3 regions of the Vibrio sp. AH4 genome follow, and region 2 is predicted to be linked to each of the others. Evidence: predicted binding sites of a transcription regulator. Region 2 holds the regulator's gene; each other region holds the start of a gene.
What was found. The regulator MetJ, encoded in region 2, represses methionine synthesis genes. The targets are predictions, from matches to a motif close to TTAGACNTNTANANGTCTAA.
Positions count from the first base shown of each region.

Region 1: metA (homoserine O-succinyltransferase) is a predicted target of MetJ. The motif match lies at 1,488-1,507, and genes of this name have one in related genera.
Region 3: metE (5-methyltetrahydropteroyltriglutamate--homocysteine S-methyltransferase) is a predicted target of MetJ. The motif match lies at 2,126-2,145, and genes of this name have one in related genera.

Region 1 is NZ_JALAIV010000001.1:2,504,697-2,509,209, reverse strand. It holds gene pilW (type IV pilus biogenesis/stability protein PilW) at 1-333, opposite strand, end outside; gene metA (homoserine O-succinyltransferase) at 517-1,458, opposite strand; gene MKA69_RS11625 (ATP-binding protein) at 1,598-1,972, shown strand; gene MKA69_RS11620 (ABC transporter permease) at 1,976-3,124, opposite strand; gene MKA69_RS11615 (ABC transporter permease) at 3,121-4,272, opposite strand; gene MKA69_RS11610 (HlyD family secretion protein) at 4,291-4,513, opposite strand, start outside.
Region 2 is NZ_JALAIV010000001.1:706,029-710,541, forward strand. It holds gene MKA69_RS03410 (malic enzyme-like NAD(P)-binding protein) at 1-938, shown strand, start outside; gene metJ (met regulon transcriptional regulator MetJ) at 1,021-1,338, opposite strand; gene MKA69_RS03420 (O-succinylhomoserine (thiol)-lyase) at 1,606-2,772, shown strand; gene MKA69_RS03425 (bifunctional aspartate kinase/homoserine dehydrogenase II) at 2,785-4,513, shown strand, end outside.
Region 3 is NZ_JALAIV010000001.1:2,624,944-2,629,456, forward strand. It holds gene metE (5-methyltetrahydropteroyltriglutamate--homocysteine S-methyltransferase) at 1-2,063, opposite strand, end outside; gene metR (HTH-type transcriptional regulator MetR) at 2,460-3,377, shown strand; gene MKA69_RS12080 (DUF4250 domain-containing protein) at 3,384-3,584, opposite strand; gene MKA69_RS12085 (hypothetical protein) at 3,699-4,385, opposite strand.

The sequences.
Region 1 (4,513 bases), 1.8 Mb from region 2:
AGTACCAAAGTTATTCAGTACATTCCCGTTTTTGGGGTGCTGATTTAACGCCGATTGATACATTTTTCGCGCCGAGTCATTTTCTCCCACCATCTCAAAATAGTGAGCCATCGAGAGTTGTGAACGATAATAATCGGGGGCATGTTGCAGTGCTTTTTCTAGGTTTTCTCGGGCTTTGATCATGCTTCCATTTTCTAAATAGCCTAAACCAAGGGCAATCCGTGCTTCAGCCATTTCGGTTGGATCGCTTTGTGCTGCAATATCTGATGTTTCGGTTACGGTGACACAACCACTTAAGGCCAATATCACACCGACTGCCAACATTCTTTTCATATGTCCCTCCACTCAACGAACCTATGATAGGCAATTAAGACGGAAGACCGAGCAATGAGGATGAAGTCTGCGAGTCAGTTGGCAAATCTTACCGACTTTATCTGCTTGATGTCGCTCACTATTGAAGCCATGTGAGCATGAATGAAGGTATAAAAAAGGCCGCGTGGAGCGGCCCAGAAATGGTTATTCATCTTTGGTGAAGTTGGCTTCGCTGAATTTTTCCAAATCGTATGGTGTTTGTTGGTAAACACAGTAGTTAAGCCAGTTAGAAAATAGCAAGTGTCCATGGCTACGCCAGCTGGCACAAGGCTTATTATCTGGGTTGTCATTGGGGTAATAGTTTACTGGAATTGCAGGGCTTAGCCCTTCACCTAAATCGCGTACATATTCGCTATGTAAGGTAAAGGCATCGTATTCCGGGTGTCCGGTCACAAAGACGTTGCGTTTGTCTTTCGTTGCCGCAAGGTAAACGCCCGCCACATCGGAAGTTGCGAGAATATCGAGATCAGTATGCTCAGCCAAAAAGTCAGCTTCAAAGTCGGCATAGCGAGAGTGTGGCGCTAAAAAGCGATCATCAAACCCGCGTAAAAGTGGATGAAAAGGTTTGTGAATATCATGGTAATACACGCCGGATAATTTCTCTTCACGAGTGCGTTTAGGCAAGTTGTACAGCAGTTTTAGCCCTGCTTGCGCTGCCCAACAGATGTAAAGAGTGGAAGTCACATGCGCTTTCGCCCAACTCATGATGTTTTGTAGATGCTGCCAATACGCGACATCTTCAAATTGCACTAAGCCCAGCGGCGCGCCCGTGATGATTAACCCATCGAAGTTGCGATTTTTGACCAGCTCAAATTGGCGATAGAAGGTGTTGAGATGCTCTTCTGGAGTATTTTTGCTTGGCCTGTCATCGATGCGCAGCAGCTCGATATCGACCTGCAAAGGGGAGTTGGACAAGAGGCGTAAAAACTGAGTTTCCGTCTCAATTTTTTTTGGCATTAAGTTTAAAAGTAACACCTTGAGTGGGCGTATCTCCTGCGTCGAAGCACGCGATTCCGACATAACGAAGATGTTTTCGTTACGTAGCACATCACTCGCGGGTAATTGGTCGGGGATTCTAATCGGCACAGCTTTCTCCCTAAGCTTGATATGGACGTCTAAACATCTAGACTTATAACTCAACCGAAAATTATTGTCGATAGCAAAATGCATGCATCCTTAATCTAAGTTAGTATCACTCAGTTCATTTTCCCACTGTGATCTTATTATGCGCCCCCATCTAACCCTTATTCGCGGTTTACCCGGTTCTGGCAAATCGACTTTAGCCAAAACGTTTCCAGCTGTGCATCTGGAAGCGGATATGTATTTTGTGAATGAACAGGGAGAGTACCATTTTCGTCCTGAGCTGATAGCCCAAGCGCATGAATGGTGTCAACAGCAGACGGAGTATAGCTTGCAGCAGGGCAAAAATGTGGTGGTGTCCAACACTTTTGTGCGGCATTGGGAGATGGCGGTGTATCGGAAACTTGCCCGAAAATATCGAGCTAAGCTGACAATCCTTGTGTGTCGGGAACGCTATCAAAACGTGCATGGGGTGGATGAAGCCACTGTCGAACGCATGCGACAACAGTGGCAAGAGTAGGCATTATTGTGGGTGTTTAGCGGTACGCTGAAGATCTCGGCGTAAAAGATAAAACGCCAAACAGCCCCATACCAAAGCCTGTGCCCAAAGGAGTGTCCATTTTGGTGCTATGGTTGACCAACTGGCCGCCATTTGGTTTAAACCCAGAAAGCCTTGGATTGCCGGCGTGCTTGGGAAGCACTGCGCAAGCCAGACTAAAGGCGCAGGGATCATTTCCAACGGCCAAATAAATCCAGCGGTAAAAATCAGTGGCATCGAGCTAATTAACACCACCAAAGTGACCAGTTCGCGTCTTGGAGTCACTGATCCCAACGCAATACCGACAAAATTACAGGCTAATAAAAACGGCAGGAGCAGACGGAGTAGATCACTTGGTTTTGCTAATGTATTCACGCCGTGTAAATCAAAGCTAGCGCCGAAATAATATAGGCTTAGCAAGTAATAGACCGTAACCAATACGAGACTGCGCACCAACAGCAGTTTGGCGGGAGAAACTCGGCTCCAGTAACCATGTCCTTGTTTTTGGGTTCCGACCATAAGACCCGCTGCCATGATCAATGTTTGCTGAAGGATCAATACAAAAACGGCGGGTACGACGTAATCGACATAACCCATGCGTGGGTTAAATGTGGGCTTTAGATTGGTACTGGTCGGCGAAAAATGCTGCGCCGCAAACGCCATCGGCTCACCTTCTATCACTAACCGGCTTACTTTTGTTTGTGCAGCGAGTGTGCCGCCTGCTTGGGCTAAGCCTTCAACAATCGTCCCATAAACCAGAAAATAAGAAGCATCGCCTGCATAAGCAAGAGTTGGGCTTTTACCCAGTAGCAAATCTTTGTAGAAATGTTCCGGAATCACTAAGATGCCTGCAACTTTCTTCTCTAAAAATGCCTGCTTGGCATCGGCAATCGTATGGTCTCGCTGAACAATTCTGACTTGCGGTGTGGCGTCTACCATTCGCTCTAATTGATAACTGGCTTGACTCTGATCGAGATTGACCACTGACACGGTCTGCTCGCGCGGGATCTGCTTGGCGTAGGGAAGTGGGTAGAGGAAAGAATAAAATACTACGCCGCCGAAGACCGTCAATACGACAACGGGGTTGGTGATGAGCGCTTTTAATTCTGCTTTGAACAGTTGCCACAGACTCATACGGCTTCTCCGGCTTCACGAGATAAATGTTTGTGGATCAAGATCAGCACTAAACCAAGAGGCAGTAGGTAGCCCACCATGGCCGCTAAAGGCTGTAGAGAGGTGAAAGCCTCCAGACCATAGCTAACTTGGTTGACTTGCACTTCAATGTAATGGCTGATGGGCAATAGGCTACGCCATGCTTGTGCGAGGGAATTCATGTCACTGGCTGGAAAAGTGATGCCCATAAACGCAAAACTGGGTGCGGTGAATGCACCGGCAAAGCTCATTGCACGAGCGGGATCGAGCGTGAGGAAGTAGAAAAAAGCCCCCATGATCACGCAAGCGATAACCGTAATGGCTTGTGCAAACAATAATACTGAAAAATGCCCAAACATCGGCCAACGCAGCACATCATAAAACCAAATTAAAAAACCGAGCCCTTGCAGCATAAAAATCGGTAGATAAGGGAATAGGGTGCGAGTTAAATGTCGCAGCGGTGCATCGGCTAGCCATGTTTTCAAGCCATAATGACGATAGTTGGCCGCCAGAATCAAAATAGTGCTGACGACAATCGTGATTTGCCATAAAGCAGGAACAATGGCCGACACCAGAAATTGTGCGTAGTTGGTATTTTGGTTAAAAAGAGGCGTAATTTGGGTTCGCACGGGAACTGAGCGCCCCATTGCAGCCAGCGTCGTGGTATGACTTTTAGCGGCGAGATTCTTCACCACATCAACCTGTGCATTAAACGTTCCTTGCGCTTGCACGACGGCAGAGTTCACCAGCTTACCAACCAGAATCATCTGGCTGTTGTAAAAGGTCGTCACTTGCGGCTGCTCTTGGCGATAAATCGCTTTATCGAACTGGGTGGGGATCACCATAAAGCCATAAATCTGATTACTACGCATCGCTTGGCTTGCGTCATCCACACTCGCATAATGCTCACTGACTTGCAGAGTTGAGGTGGCATCCACTTCTCGGATCAGTTGCCGAGAAAGTTGGCTGTGGGAAAGGTCGACTACACCGAAGGGGAGATCCCGTGCGATACCTTGTGAAAAAATCCACCAGATGGAAGCCGCAAGGAGTAGCGGCACCCAAGTTAAGCATGAGAGTAACCATTGGTCGTGACGCAGTAACGTCCATTGAGCAGGGATGGCGTGTTTCATCTTAAGTTTAATCACAACTTACAGCTTAACCACAACGCTCATACCCATGCGTAGTCCCTCAGTGGGTGTGACAGGACGGGCTTCTACCTCAAAAGTTCGCAGATCGAAACCTTGGGTTGCATCGGTTGAACGCCAAGTCGCGAAATCGCCCATCACAGCAACGTGAGAGACTTTAAACGCAACGGATTTATCGAGCGCAGGCAAGTAGGCCTCGAACTGAGTACCTTGAGTGAAGTGTTTA
Region 2 (4,513 bases):
TGGATTCGATTGATATTGAAGTCAAACACCGCACCATCGATGAATTTGTCGATACGGTAGCGAACATCGCGGATACTTTCGGTGGCATCAACTTAGAAGACATCAAAGCGCCAGACTGCTTTGAAATTGAACGCCGCCTGATTGAACGTTGTGATGTGCCTGTGTTCCACGATGACCAACACGGCACCGCGATTGTGACCGCTGCGGGTATGCTCAACGCATTAGAGCTGCAAGGTAAACAACTGAAAGACTGTATGATCGTCTGTCTTGGGGCGGGTGCCGCTGCGGTAGCGTGTATGGAACTATTGATCAAATGCGGTGCAATGCGTGAGAAAATCTACATGCTGGATCGCAAAGGCGTGATCCACACTCGCCGTGATGATCTGAACGAATACAAACAGCTGTTTGCCAACAACACCGACAAACGCACGCTGGAAGATGTGATTGCCGGTGCCGATCTGTTCTTGGGCGTTTCTGGCCCGAACCTACTGCCAGCCGACGCACTCAAACTGATGGCCGACAAACCAGTGGTGTTTGCCTGTTCCAACCCCGATCCAGAAATCAAACCGGAAATTGCCCATCAAGTCCGCAATGACATGATCATGGGTACTGGTCGCAGCGACTATCCAAACCAAGTTAATAACGTTCTCTGCTTCCCATTTATTTTCCGCGGTGCGCTGGATGTTCGCGCCAGTGAAATCAACGATCAGATGAAACTCGCCGCCGTAGAAGCGATTCGTCAATTAGCCAAAGAGCCCGTACCGGCAGAAGTTTTGGCCGCAGCGGGAGTGGATAAGCTCAGTTTCGGTATTGAGTACATCATTCCAAAACCAATGGACCCACGCTTATTGCCACGTGTAGCGCGTGCGGTGGCGGAAGCCGCGGTGGAATCGGGTGTGGCTCGTATTCCAATGCCAGAAAACTATATGCAGGCGTAATCTGTTTGCATGGATAGCAAAAAGCCCCTCGCACGAGGGGCTTTTTTATGAGCTTAATCTTTCACTTAGCCAATGTCGCTAGCTACTCATCGTAAGATTCGAACTCAATCCCCATTTCGGTCATCAAACGTTTGGCTTCGGCAGGAATATCATCAGGGCGATCTTTACGCAGGTCTTCGTCCGTCGGCAGCGGCTGGCCAGTATAAGCATGCAAGAAGGCCTCACACAGCAATTCACTGTTGGTTGCGTGACGTAAGTTATTGACTTGACGGCGTGTTCTCTCATCCGTTAGCACTTTGAGAACTTTTAGCGGAATGGATACCGTGATTTTTTTTACCAACTCGCTCTTTTTCCCATGCTCTGCATAGGGGCTGATGTATTCGCCATTCCAGTCTGCCATTGCGCACCTTCGTTATTGTGGTTCGAATCGAAATTTCAAAGGCCCTAATTTTAGCGGGATTTACTGCCATAAGCAAAGACATATAGACGTCTAGAAGTGTTGACGTCTTTATTTAACATCAGTAAAGTGTCGAGTAATTTATGGGCAACGGATAAACCTCATCCCCCAGTTAGGGAAAGTTGCGATGCGACAACCGACACTGCAGCTTAAAGCAGGAAAGGTATATGATGATGCTCTCTAGGACAGAATAGCCAGCAAGGAAACTCCATGACCACACGCAAGCCAGCCACCATTGCGGTTCGTACCGGGATTGAATCGGACACTCAATACCATGCCGTTGTACCACCGATTTATCTTTCGACCAACTATGGTTTTCCCGCCTTTGGTGAAGTGCCAAAATACGATTACACCCGCTCAGGCAACCCTAACCGTGGTCTATTAGAGCAAACCCTGTATGAGCTTGAATGTGGTGAAGGTGCGGTGGTGACCAACTGCGGTACTTCGGCCATCAATTTGTGGGTCACCGCGCTGTTAGGCCCTAACGATCTGATTGTGGCACCACACGACTGCTACGGCGGCACTTATCGCTTGCTCAACACGCGCGCTAAAAAAGGCGACTTCAACGTACAGTTTGTGGATCAATCCAACGAAGAGGCTCTCACCCAAGCTTTAGCCCGCAAACCCAAGCTGTTACTGATTGAGACCCCATCCAACCCTTTAGTGCGTGTGGTGGACATCGCTCATCTTTGTCAGTTAGCGAAAGCACAAGGTACTTTGGTGGCTGTAGATAACACCTTTTTGACACCAGTATTCCAAAAGCCGCTCACCTTAGGTGCAGATTTTGTGCTGCACTCCACCACCAAATACATTAATGGTCACTCGGATGTGATTGGCGGCGTGTTGATCTGTAAACACAAGCAACATGCCGAAGAACTCGCTTGGTGGGGTAACTGCTTAGGTTCAACCGGCACTCCATTTGATAGCTACATGACCTTGCGTGGCATTCGCACGCTGGGCGCGCGGATGCGCGTGCATGAAGAGAGTGCACAGCAGATGTTGGCCTATCTGCAGACTCAATCATTGGTTGGCAAAATTTACCATCCAAGTCTGCCCGACCATCCGGGTCATGAGATTGCCAAAAAACAGCAATCGGGCTTTGGCGCGATGCTCAGTTTCGAGTTTGCCGGTAGTTTTGAGCAGCTGAAATTCTTTGTGGGCAAGTTGGCGCTATTCTCACTCGCCGAATCGCTCGGTGGGGTAGAAAGCCTGATCTGTCACCCCGCCTCCATGACTCATCGTGCAATGGGTGAAGCAGCGCTCGCTGAAGCTGGGGTATCACAACAGTTGCTGCGTCTTTCCGTCGGTCTTGAAGATGCCTCTGATCTCATTGCCGACCTTGACCAAGCCTTTCAACAAACTCTTGCCGCGTATTAAGGAGGCCAGTGAATGACTCACGCTCGTCAACTGCACAAATTTGGTGGTAGTAGCCTTGCCGATCCAGAGTGTTATCTGCGTGTCGCGAAAATTCTTAAAAGTTATTCCAAGAGTGATGATTTGGTGGTGGTTTCTGCGGCTGGCAAAACCACGAACCGTTTGATCAGTTTTGTCGAAGCACTCAGTAAAGATGGTCGCGTTGCCCATGAAACCTTACATGCGCTGCGCCAATATCAGTCTGAATTGATTACTAAGCTACTCAACAACGAAGCGGCTGAACCACTACTTAGCCAACTGCAACAAGAGATCAGCGTGTTAGGCGAGCTCACGGCTCCTCTTAGTAACGCACAATACGCTTGGGTTTTAGGACATGGCGAGCAATGGTCGGCTCGTTTACTTGCCGCATTACTGAATCAGCAAGATTTACCGGCCGTCGCGCAAGATGCGCGTGCATTCTTACGTGCCGAAGCGGGCACACAACCGGAAGTGGATCGCGCGCGCTCTTACCCGCTACTGAAAGCCGTGTTGGCACAACATAGCCAACGCCGAATCGTCATCACCGGTTTTATGGCACAAAACGAACAGGGCGATACTGTCCTGCTCGGTCGTAACGGCTCTGATTATTCTGCCACCGTGATTGGCGCACTGGCTGAAGTGTCACGCGTGACCATTTGGAGTGATGTGGCTGGCGTGTACAGCGCCGATCCACGCGTTGTCAGTGATGCCTGTTTACTGCCACTGCTGAGACTTGATGAGGCCAATGAGCTAGCACGCTTAGCCGCCCCCGTGCTACATAGCCGCACACTACAACCTGTCGCGCAAAGCACCATGGAGCTTCACTTGCGTTGCAGCCACCAGCCGGAATCGGGTTCTACTCGCATTGAGCGGGTACTGGCTTCTGGTCGCGGCGCGAAAATCATTACTTCACTCGATGATGTGCTGCTAATTGAGCTAAGTTTTGCCCATCACCATGATTTCCAACGCTTGCAAGAAGATGTGTTACAGCATTTGCAGCGCGTGCAACTGCAACCTCTGACTTACGAAGCGCAGCCAGATCAATACCGCTTACACTTAGCTTACACAGCAGAAATCGCACCCGGAGCATTTTCTGCCCTGCAAGATGCTGCTTTTGAAGCCGAAATCAAGCTCAAAGAAGGCTATGACCTGATTGCCGCGGTTGGTGCCGGCGTCACCAAAAACCCGAACCACTGCTATGGTTTCTACCAACAACTGAATGCTTTGCCGGTCGAATTTATCAGCGCCTCGGAATCAAGCCTCAGTTTAGTCGCCATACTGCGCCAAACCCCAATCAATTCATTGGTGAATGGTATCCACAAACAGTTATTCCAAGCCCAAAAACGCGTGGCGATTGCACTGTGTGGCAAAGGCAATATCGGTTCAAGTTGGCTCAAACTGTTTGCTGAACAAAAAGAGAAATTGGAGCAACGCCACGGCATGAATTTTGAGTTGGTTGCAGTAGTCGATAGCCAAACCTACTGGTTTAATGAGCAAGGCATTAATCCAAACCAAGTTGCTACTCATTTCCAAGATGAAGCACAGCCACATCAAGAACAAAGCTGGCTGAAAAAGCTTGGCGCGTTGGACGGCTACGATGAAGGTGTTGTCATTGATGTCACAGCCAGTGAAGAACTAGCCCAGCAGTATCTTGAGATTGCCGAACAAGGTTTGCACCTCATTTCGGCCAATAAAGTGGCTGGCTCTGCTGCGGGGAATTATTACT
Region 3 (4,513 bases), 1.9 Mb from region 2:
GGGTAGTTAAACTCTTCAAACGCTTTGAGCAGTTCCATGTTGGAGCGCGATGTTTCAATGGTGATCACGTCGGCATCCAGTGCCGCAACCGATTCGATGATCTCGTTGAATTCGCTGTAACACATATGGGTATGAATTTGCGTTTCCGGACGCGCGCTACCCGCGGAAATCTTAAACGCTTGCACTGCCCAATCTAAATAGGTTTGATGATCGCGTTTTTTCAGTGGTAAACCTTCACGAATCGCTGGTTCATCAATTTGAATAATATTGATGCCTGCATCTTGCAGATCCGCCACTTCATCACGCAGTGCCAACGCTAATTGCTGAGCAATCTCTTGGCGACTGATGTCTTCACGTGGGAAGGTCCAGCATAGAATGGTCACAGGCCCCGTCAACATCCCTTTCATCTGCTTAGAGGTCAGAGATTGCGCGTAAGTTGACCACTCCACCGTGATCGGTTTTTCACGTTCGATATCCGCCACCACAATCGCAGGTTTTACGCAGCGTGAACCGTAACTCTGCACCCAACCAAACTGCGTGGTTTGGAAACCGGCGAGGTTTTCAGCAAAGTATTCCACCATGTCGTTACGTTCCGCTTCACCGTGCACCAGCACATCTAACCCTAGTGCTTCTTGGCGTTTAACCGCATCAGCAATATGACCTTTCAGTGCTTGCACATACTCTTGCTCGCTCAGCTTGCCTTGGCGATACGCACTACGCTCAGTACGGATCTCTCCTGTTTGTGGGAAAGAGCCGATGGTCGTGGTCGGCAAGAAAGGCAGACCCAATACTTCTGCTTGGTGATGAGCACGCTCAATATATGGCGCACTCCGCTCTGCCAATGCCGCCGTAATATTGTTGATGCGCGCTTGCACAGAAGCCTTATTCACCGTGTGAGAAGATTTGCGCGCAACAATTGGCTGGCTGTAGGTATCACACGCTAAAATTGCGGCGGCATCCCCCCCCAGAGCACGGCCGAGCAAGGCGACTTCGGTCACTTTCTGCTTGGCAAACGCAAACCAACTGCGGGTTTCTGCGCTCAGATCGCCTTCCAGATCCAGATCGACTGGGCTGTGCAGCAGTGAACAGGAACTGGCGATCCACAAACGCTCACCCAGCAAGGTTTTCACTGGCTGCAAACGAGCCAGAATGGCACTCAAATCGGCACGCCATACGTTACGGCCATTGATCACACCCGCAGAAAGCACCCAATCAGACGGCAAGCGGTTAACTATGATATCTAGCTGCGCTGGAGCCGCCGAAATATCCACATGCAAACCATCGACAGGCAGTTCGACTATCTTATCAAGCGTGTCTAACACTGAATCAAAGTAAGTGGTCAGCAGCAGTTTTACGTCACCACGAATCACTTGATAAGCCAGTTTAAATGAATCTTGCCAACGTGGTTCTAACTCTAAAGCCAGAACAGGCTCATCGATTTGTACCCACTGCACGCCTTGCTTCGCCAGCTTGCTCAGAATCGCTTGGTAAGCGGTCAAGAGACGTGGCAACAACGTTAAACGATCAAACCCTTCTTCCACTTCTTTACCTAAATACAGGTAACTGATGGGGCCAAGCAGCACAGGTTTTACATCGTGACCCGCTTGCAGCGCTTCATTAACCTCTTCAAACAGTTGTGGCCAGCTCACATTAAACGTGTCGTGAGAGCTGAACTCCGGCACGATATAGTGATAGTTGGTGTTGAACCACTTGGTCATATCCGATGCTGCGCTGCCCGCTCCGCAACCACAGGCATTCTGTGACTGACCACGACCGACGCGAAACAGCGTATCTAAATCCGGAAAACCGTGGCTATGGCGCTTAGGCACATGGCCCAGTAATAGTGTGGTGGTGAGTACGTGGTCGTACCAAGCAAAGTCACCCGCGGTCACAAAGTCTAATCCGGCTTCTTTTTGCAATGCCCAGTTTTGTTGGCGAATTTGGCTGCCGACCTGTTTCAAAGCCGCTTGGTCAATCTCACCACGCCAGTATTTTTCAAGAGCAAATTTAAGTTCGCGTTTTTCGCCAATGCGGGGATAACCAAGAATGTGTGTCGTTGTCATGTGAAAATCCTTTGTCTGTTCTTAATAGGTCGTAGAAGTTCTTAAGCCAATTCAGCACATCGAAAGATGTCTGGATGGCTAAACTATCTCGTTGTACGCCGTTGAGGACAAGGTTCATTTATTCAACTTGTTTATGAGTAATCTTCATGTTGGCACTGGCGATTATCAATTTACCTTTACTATTTATAACCAAACTGCTTGGAGTTGCAGGTAGGCGGCAAGTGAGTTCATCCCCATGAGCATAGACACACTATGTGATTGGGGTGAACGAATGTAGCCAACACCGCTGCGGCTTCAAGCAGGAAGGTTATAGCCATCTAGATGTTTACAGCTCCGAAAAATCGGCGTAACTTAGCTAAAAATTCATGTTGGCTTAGGGATAAGTGAGGAGAGTTCATGATAGAGCTGAAACATTTGAAAACGCTGATCTCGCTACGCGATACCGGTTCACTGACCGCCACCGCGACCTCGTTGCATCTCACCCAGTCTGCGCTCTCGCATCAGATTAAAGACTTGGAAGCGCGAATTGGCGGGCAGCTTTTTTTGCGTAAAACACGCCCAGTGCGTTTTACCACCGAAGGCGAAATTTTGCTGCGTTTGGCGGACGATATTTTGCCTAAGATGTCGCGCGCCGAGAATGAACTGGCGAGCCTTAAAGAAGATGTGAATGGACGCCTGCACATGGCGATTGAGTGCCATTCCTGCTTTCAATGGCTAATGCCCGCCCTGCGCGAATATCAGGTCAGCTGGCCAAATGTGGCGCTGGATTTTTCATCCGGCTTTGGGTTTGAGCCTCTACCCGCGCTGTTAGCGGGGGAATTGGATCTGGTGATCACCTCAGATATTTTGCCGCGCTCAGAAGTGCATTATGAGCCGCTGTTTGATTTTGAAATGCGCCTTATCACCGCCACCAACCACCCGTTGGCAGACAAAGCCGGTATTGAACCCCAAGATTTGATCGATCAAACCATGCTCACCTATCCGGTGCAAAAGCAAAGATTGGATGTGGTGAAGCACTTTTTGCAACCCGCAGGCGTTGAGCCCGCACGCTGGAAGCAAGCCGACAATACCTTGATGCTGGTACAAATGGTGTCGGCAGGATTAGGCGTTGCGGCGCTACCGAATTGGGCAATCAGCGAGTTTTCACGCCAAGGATTAATTACCAGTAAACCATTAGGCAAAGGCTTATGGCGTAGGCTTTTTGCCGCCACTCGCCATAGCGAAAAAGACAAACGCTACTTACAAGCCTTTTTCGCCACCGCACGCCAACAATGCAAAAGCCACCTTGATGGGATCAAGATGGCTTCGGTATAGAAACGATTAGCGTGCGTAGGCTTTAAACTGGTTGGTAAGGGGATCGTATTGATAACCCAGTACGTCTAACTTACCCACCAGATGTTCAATATCCATTTCATACGTGCTGATCAACTCATCCAGACTGTCACATTCCAAACGCAGTTTTTCATTGACGATGCCTAGCAAAATCACGCTATCGATGTTTCGTACGTTGCTCAGATCCATCACATCACTCCTGATTGAATGTCCACCTGCAGCATTTGCTGCCCCATTCCATCAAGCATAGTCGCTATTTGGGGAACGAAAAGTGATCTGTGCAACCCATCGCAGTGAGCAAAATTAAAGTGGGATCTGGTAGAGGCCGTGCAAACCGGTTGCCGATGACAGAACCAAAATCTCAGCGGCCACCAGTTGCCATTTGTTCACCGTTTTACCGGAGATCAAATGCCAGCACCAGACGACAACCCCAGCAATCAATAAACCAAAGCTCACTAGGATCGGCATCACCAGTGCTTGAAGCTGTTGCTCACTCAGCCCTGAAATATAAGGCAAGAGACATAATGCCGTCAGCATAGCAGACACAATACTTACCACAGGCAAAATGCGGTGAAAGGCTTGTAGCCGAGAGCGCGCCAGCGTCAGTAATAGATGTCCGAACATCGCGCCAAGCAGAAAAATCGACACAAAGATAGTGAGTGACGCTGGCCATGCTGGCGCTTCACTGATCAAAATCCCCACATACGCTAATGCCAAACCATTGGCTAAATACAATACCCATAACGGGCCTTCTTCACGGGTCTTTTTGGTCTGTACTTGTGAATAAAAGTAAAACAGCGCAAACACCACCATAAAGGCTTCAATTTTGATCGAAGCAATAGCGAGCCACAATACGGCCAATGCAGGCAGTACCTTATGAATACGTCCACGTTGCCCAGGGCATATTTCGCCCTTGACCAACACCAGAGTCAAAATGATTTGCGCGCCCAATAACATAGGAGCGAATACCGAAATCAGAGAATAAAGCATAGTGTGCCAAACCAGAGAGCTGTCGAAGCCGCCGATAATAGCAAACCTAAATCAAGAACCCCAAGTGGCGATACGTCAATTTCCTTCTCTTAGAAAAGAGAAATGTGACACTGACTACTCAGACCAGA